Parasegetibacter sp. NRK P23: one gene and its partner. The protein of the gene in region 1 interacts with the protein of each later gene in a pairwise test. Links are inferred from orthologs where the notes say so. Each region holds a gene or a part of one and is shown on either strand. Other genes may lie near its edges.

Region 1 (7,518 bases):
ACTGAAATTCATACCTACTCCGGACGCAGAAAAAGGCCGGCTGGCGGAAAGTATTTTCACCGAGCATATCTCATTCCGCTTTGTAAGCGGTCACACGGAATCGATGATGCTCCCGCAGATAAAATACAATGGCCGCACCATTGTATTTGTGGCCGATCTTCTTCCTTCCACCGCACATATTCCCCTTCCTTATGTAATGGCTTATGATACGAGACCGTTGCTTACTTTGGAAGAGAAAAAAATCTTCCTTGACGAAGCCGCGGCGAAAGAATTTATTTTATTCTTTGAACACGATGTTCAAAACGAGTGCTGCACGCTGATTCAAACGGAGAAGGGCATACGCGCAGGAGAAAGTTTTTTCCTCCGAAATTGCTGATCGGTGTTTTTCTATCGCAAAATGGGTTATTTTCACATTGCCCCACCCACCACACATCCATAATTTTGTTGGCAGAAAATGAGTAGCGCTGAATGGCGTACGCATTTCTTTTGTCCCGACTGCAGCGGGGCAAGGCCATCTATTTTAAGATCATCAAAATTTTAAGCGGATGAGTACACCTTATTTTCATGCAGCTAAAAAACTAGGTATGGGCAACATTTATGCGAGTATTGAATTGGTGAATTTGGAGGACCTGACCCTGTCGAAAAAACACATCATCGGGAAAGAAGAAGTGAGAAGTATCCAGATCCGTGCATTGGTGGATACCGGAGCGCGTGAACTGATTATTAACGAGAACATCCAATCTTACCTCAAGCTTCCTGTGGTGGGAAAGAAAACCTTCTACCTGGCCAACGACAAGCCGGTGGCCTGCGACGTGGTAAGCGGGCTGGAGATCAGGTTCCAGCACATCAGCGAGCCATGCAAGGCCGTGGTTTTACCGGGGGAAGTGGAGCCGTTACTGGGCGTGATGGCACTTGAGGTATTAAACGTGGTGATAGATCCGTTGCGGCAGGAACTCATCATCCCTTCAGATGAACAGTACAGGAACAGGATTCATTCTATACGCACACCCGGATTCGCGGAGTGTGTGGAGAGTATCAGGGTATACAATAACCTCGTGAAGGACTTTGTGCGGCTACATAAAAAAGAGGGAGAGGTAATACCGGGTATTGATGAGTGAGTACTGATAAATAGTAATATTGAGATAGAACGATAAACTGTGTGGCCCTGAACAGCGTTGAGTGAATGGAAGGAATTGCCGGTGGCAAGTATGCCTGGCCTTATAATCCTACCGGCATATCCTTTCTTTCACAAACCATTCGTTTAGTTGAATGATTGTTCCGACTATGTCGTATTCCTTATGCATCAGGTTGGCAGGTTCAACACTACCGTACACTGATCAACGAAGAAAGCGGGTAACGCAAATTCCGGTAGGAAGACATGTCTACTTTGATGCTCCCAACGGAGATCGGACTTTCTATCCGCACAGGAATTTTATTGCCGTCATCTGAAACCCATACGGTCATTTTTTCACCACCTTCAAAAACGGATCCCTTGATCAGGTAGGGTTTGAATTTGATGGCGCGGAATTTTCCATACTTGGTTTTGATGGTCTCTTTGCCCATGTAACGGATGTAGATGTTGTACACCTCATCATCCAGGAATAGGGAAAAAGGAATCTTATCTCCGGGCTTGTATTTGGAGAAATCAATGTTGCGCGCGTAATAAATTGAACTTACCACATCCTGTACACATTCGGGCACCTTGAAAACCCCTTTCGTGGTAACGGCTGTATTAGCGGTACGGTTGAAACTTACATTCTCATATTTTTTATAACCGCCTTCCTCTACATTGCGGATAAACTTGTAGGGTTGTAAGCTGGCGGTATCGATGTAGGTTTCGTAGCGGTCGCGTACCTTGAAAAAGTTATCGTAGAAGTTATAGGTCTTGCCTTCTCCCACGATATGGTAAACAGGCTTTCCGTTCAGTCTTTCCAGGGATGATGTAAAGGTGGCTTCTCCTGCGGCCACATATACGCCAAGCGTATAATACACTTTCAGTGTAATGCTTTCGCCTGCTTTGAAAGAAGTATTCCTGACGGAGCAGAAATCATTGGCCGCCCTTAAGTGCAGCGATAAAAATATAAGAGTCAGTAAACCTGCAGCTTTCATCCGTATATCTTTATTTGTTCTTTATGCTGATAATGCGGCGGAACCATTATTGAATAACACCAGCCTGCTTTATCAAATCATTTGTTCCTGTATATTTTAATTCCGATCACCATGATGCTTCCCACAATAGCCGGTATCAACAAGTTAACGAACCAAACGCTGCCGGTTGCGGCCACGATGCCGATTTTATTTTTACTTAACATGCCGATCAACTGCAAACTCACTTCTCCTCTCAAGCCAAGTTCCGCCAGCGCTATCGTTGGAACGATCGCGAGGATCAGGAACACAGCACCGGTCATCCAAAAACCCTGCCACCAGGTAAGCCCTACCCCGAATATACTGAAAACCAGTTGGTACTGCAGGATAAAAACAAAGTACCGCAGCAATGAAAGCAAAAGCATTTCCAGTAATTCGCGCCGTGAAAATTCGCCCAGCACATGGAAATATTTTCCAAACCGCTCGATGAAGGGCAGCTTCTCCAGCAGAGGGATCAACCAACCCAGGCGCATGTAGAGGGAAACAAGCACTACCGTTATTACAATGAGCATCCATTGAAAGGACCGTATCCAGAAGATAGACAGTCCCGCGTCCTCAATAGTTGCTTTCCCCAGTTGCACCTGCATATAAATCAATGCCAGCACACCCATCACCAGGGTGATGATCAGTTGGCTCCAGCTGTTCACGATGGTAATGGCCACCGCACGGATGCGGTTCCCCTCTTCCACATACAGCACCCGGCCGAGGTACTCTCCGATCCTGTTGGGTGTGTTCACCGCGAAGGAAAGACCGGTTAATATGGCACGGAACGAGCGCCAGTAGCTCATCTGCTGCAGGTGTTTGATGGAGTTGTGCCATTTCAGCGCTTCAATGCTCCAGTTCGCCAGCATCAGCACACAAAGCAACACCCATTCCTGCCAGTGCGCACTGAAAGCGGTACTTCGTATGTGATTCCAGGAATCCTTCCAATCACCATCCGAACTGATCTGTTGCCAGATATGATAGCCGAACCAGATGAACAGCAATGGCCCGAGCCAGTAATTGATGATTATTTTGATACTTTTGTTCAGAACAGGATATTTCGCTAAAAATACACCCTCATTGCATAAGGCATCAAAAATAATTCTGGGCATTGATCCGGGCACCCTCGTAATGGGATACGGCATCATTTGTGTGACCGGGCAGGAGATCAGGCTGATAGAAATGGATGTGCTGAAACTGGCGGCGTACAAAGACATGTACAACCGGCTGCACCTCATTCATACTAAAGTGCACGAAGTGATCCGTACACATAAGCCTGATTGTTTCGCCATTGAAGCGCCTTTCTTCGGAAAGAACGTGCAGAGTATGCTGAAACTGGGGCGGGCACAGGGCGTGGCCATCGCCGCGGCGATGCAGGCTGGCCTTGATGTAACAGAGTATTCTCCCAAAACAGTAAAACAGTCCGTGACCGGCAACGGGAACGCCGATAAAGAGCGGGTATGGAAGATGTTGCAACACATTCTTTCCCTGAAAGAAACCGAACCCGCTTATTACGATGCCACGGATGCCCTCGCCGTGGCCGTTTGTCACCACTATCAGGCAAGTTCACCCGTAGCGGCCGTTAAAAAAGGTAAAGCCGGCGGCTGGGACGCTTTCATCCGGGAAAATCCAGGAAGAGTTAAGTTGCCATGAACCACATATTTATGTGAAAATCATGGGTTAAAAGAAAGATAGTCGGCACTAATTTTCTATCTTAGTCCAAATTTCTATTTCATGAAAAAGAGAATCTTAACCTGGATCGCAGGCTGTTTTATTACAGCCGTGTCATTTGCGGCCACAACCCCCTCAGCTGAAGGTGCTTCTTATTTTGTAGATGACCAGCAGATTGAGACTTTGTTCGAGAACAGCCAGGACATCAGCCTCAGCGCTGCTGCAGAAGTGATGAACATGACACAGGGCAGCAATGCCGTTGCCATGAACAACGCGCAGTTCGCCAGCGGCGATAAAAACTTCGTGGCTGCCATTCTCCTGAACTTCTTCCTCGGAGGACTCGGTATTCACCGTCTCTACCTGGGTACTAAAACCATGACCTGGATCGGGTATATCCTTACCTGCGGCGGTATCTTTGGTATAGTTCCCTTCGTGGATCTGATCGTTCTCATCATCAACAACCAGGATATCAGCCCATACGTAGGCAATCCTAAGTTCTTTATGTGGGGCGGTGGCAACATGTAATTACTGAAAAGTTTTACAACGCAGGTTTTAAGAAAGGATGTAATGACCGTCCACTCTTAAAACCTGTTTTTTTATGCGTGTATCAGAGATTTCCGCCAAGCATCATCGTTTTCACTTTTTCATTAAAGTCTTTCAGCGCCTTCTTATTGTACCGCTGCACCAATACCCTGGAGCGCCTTACGCCCCCCATGTGAAAGGAACCGAACAGTCCTGCACCAGCCCAGGCCGATAAGTAGTAGTGGTCAAGAAAACTCACCACCCCGAACCATACGCCCGCCCCCTGCACCAGTATGCTCACCATGCCCTCCAGCGGCTTGCCCGCATAAATCTGGCCACCGCCAGGGAGGAAGGTGGACAGCCATTCCGCTTTGCTTTCACTTTTAAAGCGGGGCAATTTTTTATAGGGATCATGCTGTAAGTAAGAAGTATCCTTCGTTCCGGCCCATTCCCTGTATGCGGCGGCAGCATCTTCCCAACGGCCTAGTTCGTTGAGCGAGATTACTTTCATCACGGCCACCAGTTCCGGCAATGTGTTACCGGCGAAGTTCACCCGTAGTTGCTCGGTAAGCGATACCGTATTCTCAAATTGTCCGGCGAGGTAAGCGCAAAGCACCTGCTGGACGGAGAGTTCAAATTGCTGCTGCTCCGTAAAGTTGGGCAACATAGAGGCTTTAATGTACCGCTCCGCTTCGCGGAACCGGGATTCCTTCTTTAAACAATCAAGCCTGCCTGTTACGGCGAGGTAAGCATCGGCATCTGAAGGCGCATTGAACAAAACCCTTTCGTATAAAATAGCCGCGGACATATAATCTCCCTCAGCGGCTTTCCGCCCCGCTTCCTTCAGCATAGAATGCTCCTGCGCGCTAATTGTAAAAGTTGCGCAAAGGAATGTGCATGTCAAAAAGGATCTTATTCTCATATTCTCTTTTGAATTCGTTCTGGCGCACTTTCACCGAAAGCACGCTGCCCCAGATATTGCCCACATAAAACAAGCTGAACAAGGAGCCGAAAGCAATGAAGCGTGCGCTCTTCACGCCACCTTTCCGGTAAGCCTCATAGGTAATGGCGCCCAGCGAAGCAACAGGCAGAAAAGCCGCGACACCCTGCTTCTTTTTACCCGCGTACCATTTGCCGGCGCCGGGAAGCAAGGCGCTGTAAACACCCGCAAGCAAAGGAGATTTGTTGCGGAATTTTCCCATCTCGGTCCTGTACACATTCATTCTTTTCTCTTCCTGCTGAAGCACGTAAGAGTTGAACCTGAAACCGGCTTTCAGGCTGTCGTATAAATGGTAATCTCTTTGAAGCAATGCAATGCCGGCCCTTTCAAAACGCACCAATTCATATTCGAGTGAGTCAGCATAAGGTATTGCGGCGAAAACAGCGTCAGCTTCAGCCAAGCGCTGGTTAAAAGCCATACTGTAAGCAGCAAAAGCATTACTCTTTCTATATACTTCAGCCCTGGGAGAAACTTTCAGCAACATAGTGGCCGCGGTATCCAGTTGTTTGTACTGATAAGCCGCCCATCCAACGGTGTAATAGAAACTATCTTTTTGTTCGGGGGAAATGGCCGTGGTATCCAATGCCATTAAGACTTTCATGCCTTCGGCATACATTTCCTTATCGAGCAGATATCTTGCAAAACGAAGTTCATTGCTAAAGACAGTGGACTGCGCATTCACAATTGCCGGCACACAAAACAGGAAAAAAACAAAAAGACGTGTCAACATTTTTTTCATCGGATCCTGTATTGGGCCAGCGGATCTGTTATCGTTCCGTTGTGATCGTGTATGTTAAGTGGATGCACGTCGAGGAGTCCGATCCTGTTGCAGCGCAACACCCTGTCGGCACTGAGGAAGATGCCCTTCACCACCCCGAACTCCCGGATCGCGTGTTTGCTGAAGTTGGAGCAGGTGATTTCATACGGACAACTCCTGGACAACTGCGGAGAAAGTACCTGCTGGTACAATGCCATCGCGCCTTTTAGCGTAAGAGATATTGGGTTATACTGCGCCAGCGCTGATTTTTTCTTTGCCTCCAATACGGTGGTATTATTGCCGGCCCGGTTGTATTCTTTTGCTTTCTGTGCAACCGGCTGGTGCGCATGCTTCACAAGGAGGATATCCGCCGCCGTGAGTTCCTGCGCACGAAGCCCCGCGGAGCATAATAAAAGTATTAAAAGGTACGCCGTTCTCATTTTTCAATTTTTGCGTTGGCGGGAATCCTGTAATCCATGTATTCGTTGGAAGCCTGGTGGTTCAGTTTGAAATCGGTATAGGTGGTTTTGGACACCGTGGAATCGTTTTTTTCACCGTACACGATCTCGGTGGTAATACTGGGGAAAGAACTGTTTTCCAACCGTATGTAATTGTAGTAAAACACTTTCCTGATGATCTTTCCGGCCGCATCTTCGTAGTGCATGTACACCGGTTGTTGCTGCTGGTACACCAGTTTTACTTTCTGAATGGCCGCTTTCTTGTCGGGGTTCTTCAGTTTCCAGATCGTTACCACCAGGTTGCCTTCCTTCGAAGTTTTTTCCTGCACGAATCCGATGTCACCCAACCCCATATCCGCTGATTTACCAGAGAAGAAGAAGTAGAATTGGGAAGATTGTGTGCTGAAAAGGAAGTTCTGGTATTGCAACACGGAGTTCCTGGCGGGGTCGTAAATTTTGACTTCCCCCACTTTATTGGAGATCACGATATATTCTTTGGGATAGGAGAACCTGGTCACCATGTTCCCGTTCCGCTGGTAATAGATGTTTCCTTTAATGGTAACGGATTTCCCCATCTGCACCTGTCGGCTCACCATGGAGGCGGATATCTTTTCGATATAAGCCGGACCCGGCATCCACGACACCAGCAGTAAGGAGAAAAGCAATATTCTGATCATAGAAAAACAGATTTACAACGCAAGTACCTGAAGAATTTTTTCCTGGGTCGCCTTTAATTGATCGGCGGACGGTTTCAGTTTGGGACGGGTGAAATTAAGGTCGTCCGCGGTTTGGAGGGGAACCAGGTGCAGGTGCGCATGCGGCACTTCCAGCCCGATTACAGATAAACCGCAACGCTGGCAGGGAATCGCTTTTTCGATGGCCCTGGCGATGGGCTTGGCGAAGAGCAGCAGTTGCGCAAGGTAATCGTCCGGCAGTTCCAGAAGTTTATCTTCTTCATACTTCGGTACTACGAGCACATGTCC
Region 2 (7,423 bases), 3.0 Mb from region 1 along the record:
ATTGGGGATGGAGGACGATAAAGTTGAGATGATCTGCGCAAAAGTGCAGGAAGAGTCCGGCGAAATTGTTGTGCCGGCCAACTATAACTGTCCCGGGCAATTGGTGATCAGTGGTACGATGAAAGGGGTGGAACTGGCGTTGGTGGCTTTGAAAGAAGCAGGCGCACGTAAATCACTGCTGCTGCATGTGAGCGGCGCATTCCATTCTCCATTGATGCAACCAGCCTGGAACGAACTTTCCGGCGCAATTGAGCATACAAAGTTTTCAACACCGATATGTCCTGTTTATCAGAACGTGGTTGCCGCTCCGGTGATGGACCCCAACGAGATTAAAGTAAACCTTGAAAATCAGTTGACCGGGGCCGTTAGGTGGACGCAAAGCGTGGAAGCCATGCTGAAAGATGGCGCGGTTGAATTTACCGAAAGTGGTCCTGGCCGCGTATTACAGGGACTGGTGCACAAAATCAACAAAGACGTTAAAGTAAACAGCGTACACTAGAAAGAGATGGCGCAGTTCACCCACTCGCCATCCAGCTTCGCCCCATATTTTTGATAGAATCGTATGGCAGGTTCGTTCCATTCCAATACCTGCCATACCATTCCACTCAATCCTTTTTCTTTGCCGTCGGCAATCAGGACGTCGAACAACATTTTACCCAACCCTCTTCCGCGCATTTTTTCAGTAACCAACAGGTCTTCGAGGTACAAACGCTGTCCTTTCCAGGTGCTGAACCGGATATAATAGAGCGCAAAGCCTTCCACCTTACCGCCTACTTCGGCTACCCATGCCCACCATACGGGGTTGGGGCCAAACCCGCTTTCTACGAAATGTTCCGGTGAAACAGTTACTTCTTCCGGAGCTTTTTCGTACACCGCGAGTTCATGCACCAGTTCAAGGATGCGGGTACAATCTTCGCGCTGCGCGCGCCTGATGATTACGGACATATTTATTGGAGCGCGTTTGCTATATCGTTGAGAATATCCTCTATGTTTTCAATGCCCACACTCATGCGGATCAGCCCGTCGGTAATGCCGGAAGCGATCCTTAATTCACGCGGAACACCGTAATGTGTCATACTTGCCGGATGGCTCACGAGCGTATCCGTAGTACCCAGCGATACTGCTTTCGTACAGAAGCTGAGTTGGTTGATGAACTTCATGCCACCTTCTAATCCATCTTTCAGTTCGAAACTGAGCATGGGGCCGGGATGACGCATCTGGCGGGAAGCCAGCGCATGGTCAGGGTGATGGGCAAGCCCGGTATAATTTACTTTCGCGATCGCGGGATGTTTATCCAGGAATTCCGCTACGGCCATCGCATTGCTGCAATGCCGGTCCATTCTCAGCTCCAGGGTTTTGATCCCGTTGATCAGCAGGTACGCGTCGAAGGGGTTGGCGTTGCCGCCCAGCAGCCTGTACCATTTGAGTACAGTGGTATTCATCGCCTGGATGTCTTTTCCCACCAATACGCCACCGATGGCCGTACCATGACCGTTCAGGTATTTGGTGGTGGAATGGAAAACATAATCAGCGCCCATCTTAAAAGGCTGTTGCAGATAGGGCGTAGCGAAAGTATTGTCAACCGAAACTTTCACCTGGAAACGTTGCGCCACGGTGCAGATCATTTCAATATCCACGCATTGGAGTGTGGGGTTGGCCGGTGTTTCCAGGTGTATCCAACGGATGTTGGGATCGTTCTTCAGCAATTGTTCCAGTTCATCCGCATTGTCGAGGCGATGCAATAATGTTTCTATACCCATCGGTGGTAACACGCGGTGCAGTAATTCGTGCGTGCCGCCGTAGAGGGAGAAATGAGACAACACTTTATCCCCGGCTTTCAGGTTGGCGAGGAACATGGTGGTCATGGCGGCCTGCCCGCTGGCGTGCAGCAGGGCTTTCAGCTGGATGCGGTCCCCATCTTTATCGGCTATTCCGAATCCCTCCAGAGCACATATCTTTTCTTCCGCTTCGGTAAAGTTTGGATTACCCCAGCGGGTGTAGATGTACCCTGGTTCTTTTCCTTCAAAGCGCAGCATGCCCTGTTCCGCGGAGTCGAACGTAAAAGTGGACGACGCATAAATAGGTGTCAGGTGCGCATTATTGGGATCGGGCTGGTGACCGGCATGGATGGCGGTGGAGCCGAACCCTGAAAGCTGTTGTTTGCTCATGTTCTTATTTGATGATTGAAGGGAAGGCTTATTATTAGTAAGCCCATTTAACCCAGATGGCGCCCCAGGTGAATCCGCCGCCGAAGGCCGCGAGCACCAGGTTATCGCCTTTCTTTAATTGTGATTCCCATTCCCAAAGGCACAGTGGTATGGTGGCCGCTGTCGTGTTGCCGAAGCGTTGGATGTTCAGCATGACCTTATCGTGGGAAAGTCCGATCCTGTCGGCGGTGGCATCGATGATCCTTTTGTTGGCCTGGTGCGGTACCAGCCAGGCGATGTCGTCACCGGTGAGGTTATTGCGTTCCAGGAGTTCATAGCTTACATCGGCCATTCCTTTCACGGCGGCTTTGAAAACAGGCTGACCTTCCTGGTAAGCGTAGTGCATTTTTTTATCCACGGTTTCATGGGAGGCGGGGTTGAGGGATCCACCCGCTTTCATGTGCAGGTGGGGGGCGCCGCCACCGTCGCTGCGCAGAATACTGTCTATGATGCCCGATTCCGGGTCGGTGGAAGGTTCCAGTAACACGGCACCGGCACCGTCTCCGAAAATAATGCAGGTGGCACGATCAGTGTAGTCGATGATGGAACTCATTTTATCAGCGCCCACTACTACAACTTTTTTATACCGTCCGCTTTCGATCAGCGCGGCCCCTACTGAAAGGGAGTAGAGGAACCCACTGCACGCGGCGGCCAGGTCGAATCCCCAGGCGTTCACCGCGCCCAATTTGTGGCAGGCGAGGTTGGCGGTGGAAGGGAAAACCATATCGGGTGTAACTGTCCCCACGATCAGACAGTCAATTTCAGAGGGTTCAATTCCTCTTTTGCGGCACAGTTCCTGCACGGCCGGCACCACCATGTCGGAGGTAGCCTTTCCTTCTCCCTTCAGTATTCTTCTTTCCTCCACACCCGTCCGGGTGCGGATCCATTCATCTGTGGTGTCTACCATCTTCTCCAGGTCGGCGTTCGTAAGTCTGTCTTCCGGAACATAGCCTCCCACCGCTGTAATGGCGGCAGTGATCTTATTCGTCATGAAACGTGGTTTAAGTTTTTTTCAAGAATGGGTGTAAAATTAAGGGAAATCCTATTTTCGCAGTATGATCGCCTTTCTGAAAGGAAAATTTACGGTAAAAACGCCTGCCATTGCGCTGATGGATGTGCACGGCGTAGGATACGAAGTCCACATCAGCCTTCCAACCTATTCCTATATCCAGGATAAGGAGGAAGGTATGCTCCATACCTGGCTCCAGGTCAGGGAAGATGCACATGTATTGTACGGCTTCTATTCCCTCGAAGAAAAACAACTTTTCCTTCACCTCATCAGTGTTTCAGGCGTGGGCGCCGCCACCGCCCGGGTAATGCTCTCTTCGCAGAAGCCGGAAGATATTGTGGCCGCCATTACCCAGAGTAACGTGAAGTGGCTGGAACAGATCAAGGGGATCGGGAAGAAGACCGCGGAGCGGATCATCGTCGAGCTGAAAGACAAACTTGGAAAACACAACACAACTGTTACTAATATTTCATTGCCGGCAGGCAATAGTTTGGAACAGGATGCGTTAAATGCGTTAATCGCGCTGGGCATTGCCCGCGCTACTGCCGAACAGGCCATTAAAAAGGTGCTGAAAGCAGACAATGGAACCGAAAACCTTGAAACCATCATCAAAAAATCCCTGCAAGCTATTTGAACCATTTCTACCCGTTAACACAAAACTAGTTTTGACCAGACGCGCTTTTCAAATACTAACAGCAACTTTGTTGGTTGCCGCAGGGTGGATTTTGTTTCAGCACAGGGCCGTGGCCGCACCACTTAAAGCATTCCAACAACAGGATACCGCCAAAACTGCTGCAGATACGTTGAAGTATCCCCTCCGCGACCGGAGAGGCGATGCTATGACCAATCCGCAACGGAAAGGCTTCGATTTCAGAGATCCCTCCAATATTGAAAGAACGGTAGAATACGACCCCAAAACCAACCAGTATTATATTGTAGAAAAGATCGGGACCCGGTATTACAGGAATCCCATTGCCCTCAGCTTCGATGAATTCCTCCAGTTGAAAGGCAGGATGGATGAAGAAAACTATTTCCGCCAGCGGGCCGCCACGCTTTCCGACCTGAACCGGAAACTGGATAAACCCCAGTTGCAGATGCACGAGAGTTTCTTCAACCGGCTCTTCGGCAATGGCAAGGTGGATATCCGTCCGCAAGGGTATGTAGACATTATGGCCGGCTACCAGGGACAGAACATCAAGAATCCCACGCTGCCCGAACGCGCCCGTAGAAACGGCGGCTTCGATTTTGACCTCAACGCCAACCTCAATGTGATCGGTAACATCGGCGACAAACTTAAACTGCCCATCAGTTACAATACCCAGTCCACTTTCGATTTCGAGAACCAACTGAAACTCGATTACGTGGGCCGCGATGATGAGATCGTGAAACGCTTCGAAGCGGGGAACGTGAACTTCTCTTCCAAAGGAACGCTTATTCCAGGCGCCCAATCCCTGTTCGGGGTGAAAACCCAGATGCAGTTCGGTAAACTTTTTGTGACCGGCGTACTCGCCAACCAGCGCTCGCAACGCAGTTCGCAAACCACGCAGGGCGGAGCCGCCACACAAACTTTCGAGATTAAAGCAGACGAATACGAAGAGAACCGCCACTTCCTGCTAGGTCAGTACTTCAGGAACAACTATAACACCGCCATGAGCAACCTGCCCGTGGTGAACTCTCAGGTGCAGATCCTCCGTATGGAAGTATGGGTCACCAACAGGAACGGCGCTACCACCGACACCCGTGATGTGGTGGGCCTGATGGATATTGGTGAAGCCGACCCTTTTAACGCGAACATCAATTCGCTGACTGCTAATCCATTGCCCGACAACAATGCCAACGATCTTTACAGTAGGCTGGTGCAGGATCCTTCCTCCCGCAGCCCGGCCCTCGTACAAAGTAGGTTGAATGCTTTCGGATTAAGACCCGTGGAAGATTTTGAAAAAACCTTCGCCCGGAAACTCCGCCCCGACGAATATTATTACAATCCGCAAATAGGCTTTATTTCACTGATTCAGCAACTCCGGGAAGATGAAGTGCTCGCGGTGGCTTACCAATACCAATACAATGGCCGTGTAATCACGGTAGGGGAGTTCTCTCAGGATGTGCCACCGGATACCACCAGCACCTTACCCGGAACCTCCAAAGTGTTGTTCCTGAAATTGCTGAAAGCCACCTCCCAACGAACTTATCTTCCGCTCTGGGACCTGATGATGAAGAACGTGTACGCCGTTGGCGCTTACAACCTGCAGCGGGAAGATTTTAAACTGAATATTCTTTACCAGGAACCAAGTTTAGGTGAAAAACGTTTTCTTCCCGAAGGTGATCTCGCCGGTGTGCCCCTGCTTACCGTGCTGAACCTGGACCGGCTCAACAACCAGAACGATCCCCAACCCGATGGGGTGTTCGATTATATTGAAGGGTTTACAGTCGTCACGCAACAAAGCCGCGTGATCTTCCCCCTGCTGGAACCTTTTGGTCGCGACCTGGATTCCATCGCTTTCCGGAACAGTCCGCAGGAACTGAAAGATAAGTATGTCTATTATCCATTGTACGATACCATCAAGTCTATCGCCTCCACGTATGCGAACCTGAACCGTTATGTGATGCGGGGAACGGCAAAAAGCAGCGGAGGAGATGGCTCCGAGATCAGCCTGAACGCGTATAACGTGCCGCCGGGTTCCGTTACGATCACCGCAGGCGGACAATTGCTCGTAGAGAATGTGGACTATGTGATCGACTACAGTCTTGGGACGGTGAAGATTCTCAACCAGAGCATCATCAATTCCAATGTGCCGGTTGACGTGCAGTTCGAGAACAACGCCAGTTTCGGTTTGCAGCAACGGAACTATATGGGATTGCGGCTGGATTACCTGTTCAGCGAAAAATTCACGTTAGGCGCCACGATGGTGCGTTTGGGCGAAAGACCTTTCTTCACCAAAATGCAGATCGGCGAAGACCCTATTAAGAATACCATGTATGGGGTAGACTTCAACTACAAATCTGAAATACCCCGGCTTACCCGCTGGCTGGATAAACTTCCTTTTTACAGCACCAACGCACCTTCCAGCATCAATGCCTACGGAGAGGCCGCTTACCTGAAACCGGGTCACCCCGCGCAGATCGGGAAAGGAGATGCCGGTCTTGTTTATATCGATGATTTTGAAGGAACCCGCAACAGCATCGACCTTCGTTTCCCGCTCATAGGCTGGACCCTCGCTTCCACACCACAAGGCAATCCGCTGTTCCCGGAAGGGGAACTGAGTAATAACCTGGCCAACGGCCAGAACCGTGCCCGCATCGCCTGGTACAATATCGAACCTACTTTGCAGGACCGGCGGGCCATCAACAACCCGTTGCGGGATAATGTGAATGAACTTTCCAAGCCGGAAACCCGTTCGGTAAACAGCCAGGAGATATTCCCCCAGCGAACGCCTGACCTGGGACAGAACCAGTTGGTGACCTTCGATATGGCTTATTACCCCATGGATAAAGGCCCGTATAACTTTGATACCCGACCCGGAAGTCTGGGGCCCGATGGACGCCTTTCCAACCCCCGCGACCGCTGGGGTGGGATCATGCGCGGCCTTGACCAGATCGACTTCGAAACCGGGAACGTGGAATTCATCGAATTCTGGGTACAGGATCCCTATCTCCTTAAACCCGGAGCCTCAGGCGGAAAGCTTTTCTTCAACCTCGGAAATATTTCAGAAGATATTCTACGCGATTCCCGTCGCCAGTTCGAAAATGGACTGAATACGCCCAACATTCCTTCTCCTTCCGATACTTCCACCGTTTGGGGAAAAGTGCCGGCCAACCCGATCCAGGTAACGAACGCGTTCAGCAATGATCCCGCAGACAGGGAATTTCAGGATGTGGGACTGGATGGATTGACCGATGAGGAAGAACGCGTGAAATTCTCCGCCTACCTCGATGCCCTCCGGAGTATTTACGGTCAAAATTCAAGCGTTTACATAGAAGCTTTCAATGACCCGGCCAACGATAACTTCGTCAACTACCGGAACGATATTTACGACAAAAGCAATACGGGTATCCTTGGCCGTTATAGCCGCATCAATAGTCCACAGGGAAACTCACCCATCGCTTCCAGCGGCGACCAGCTTACCACCGCGTTTACGTTGTATCCTGACCAGGAAGACCTGAACAGGGACAATACATTAAACGAACTGGAAGAATATTTTGAATACGG

The links.
Region 2: the proteins of ruvC (region 1) and ruvA interact in binary tests that used the Escherichia coli proteins (3 or more experiments, as listed by UniProt). The link is inferred for Parasegetibacter sp. NRK P23 from one-to-one orthologs.

What each region holds. Positions count from the first base shown.
Region 1 is NZ_JAMDLG010000001.1:3,470,037-3,477,554, reverse strand. The notes cover bases 2,010-4,993. They hold ruvC (crossover junction endodeoxyribonuclease RuvC), read left to right. Parts: upstream 2,010-3,207; coding sequence 3,208-3,780; downstream 3,781-4,993. Other genes in these bases: M4J38_RS14060 (hypothetical protein), read right to left, coding at 4,406-4,993; M4J38_RS14065 (TM2 domain-containing protein), read left to right, coding at 3,862-4,323; M4J38_RS14075 (lysylphosphatidylglycerol synthase domain-containing protein), read right to left, coding at 2,187-3,239; M4J38_RS14080 (DUF3108 domain-containing protein), read right to left, coding at 2,010-2,109. Also shown: M4J38_RS14090 (MBL fold metallo-hydrolase), read left to right, coding at 1-376; M4J38_RS14085 (aspartyl protease family protein), read left to right, coding at 546-1,118; more of M4J38_RS14080, read right to left, coding at 1,324-2,009; more of M4J38_RS14060, read right to left, coding at 4,994-5,170; M4J38_RS14055 (hypothetical protein), read right to left, coding at 5,187-6,059; membrane protein insertion efficiency factor YidD, read right to left, coding at 6,056-6,517; M4J38_RS14045 (hypothetical protein), read right to left, coding at 6,514-7,212; M4J38_RS14040 (HIT family protein), read right to left, coding at 7,225-7,518.
Region 2 is NZ_JAMDLG010000001.1:470,676-478,098, reverse strand. What follows is about bases 2,168-5,056. They hold ruvA (Holliday junction branch migration protein RuvA), read left to right. Parts: upstream 2,168-3,262; coding sequence 3,263-3,850; downstream 3,851-5,056. Other genes in these bases: sprA (cell surface protein SprA), read left to right, coding at 3,960-5,056; M4J38_RS01810 (beta-ketoacyl-ACP synthase III), read right to left, coding at 2,203-3,198; M4J38_RS01815 (PLP-dependent aspartate aminotransferase family protein), read right to left, coding at 2,168-2,168. Outside these bases: fabD (ACP S-malonyltransferase), read left to right, coding at 1-499; M4J38_RS01820 (GNAT family N-acetyltransferase), read right to left, coding at 496-945; more of M4J38_RS01815, read right to left, coding at 948-2,167; more of sprA, read left to right, coding at 5,057-7,423. UniProt on the Escherichia coli protein: The RuvA-RuvB-RuvC complex processes Holliday junction (HJ) DNA during genetic recombination and DNA repair.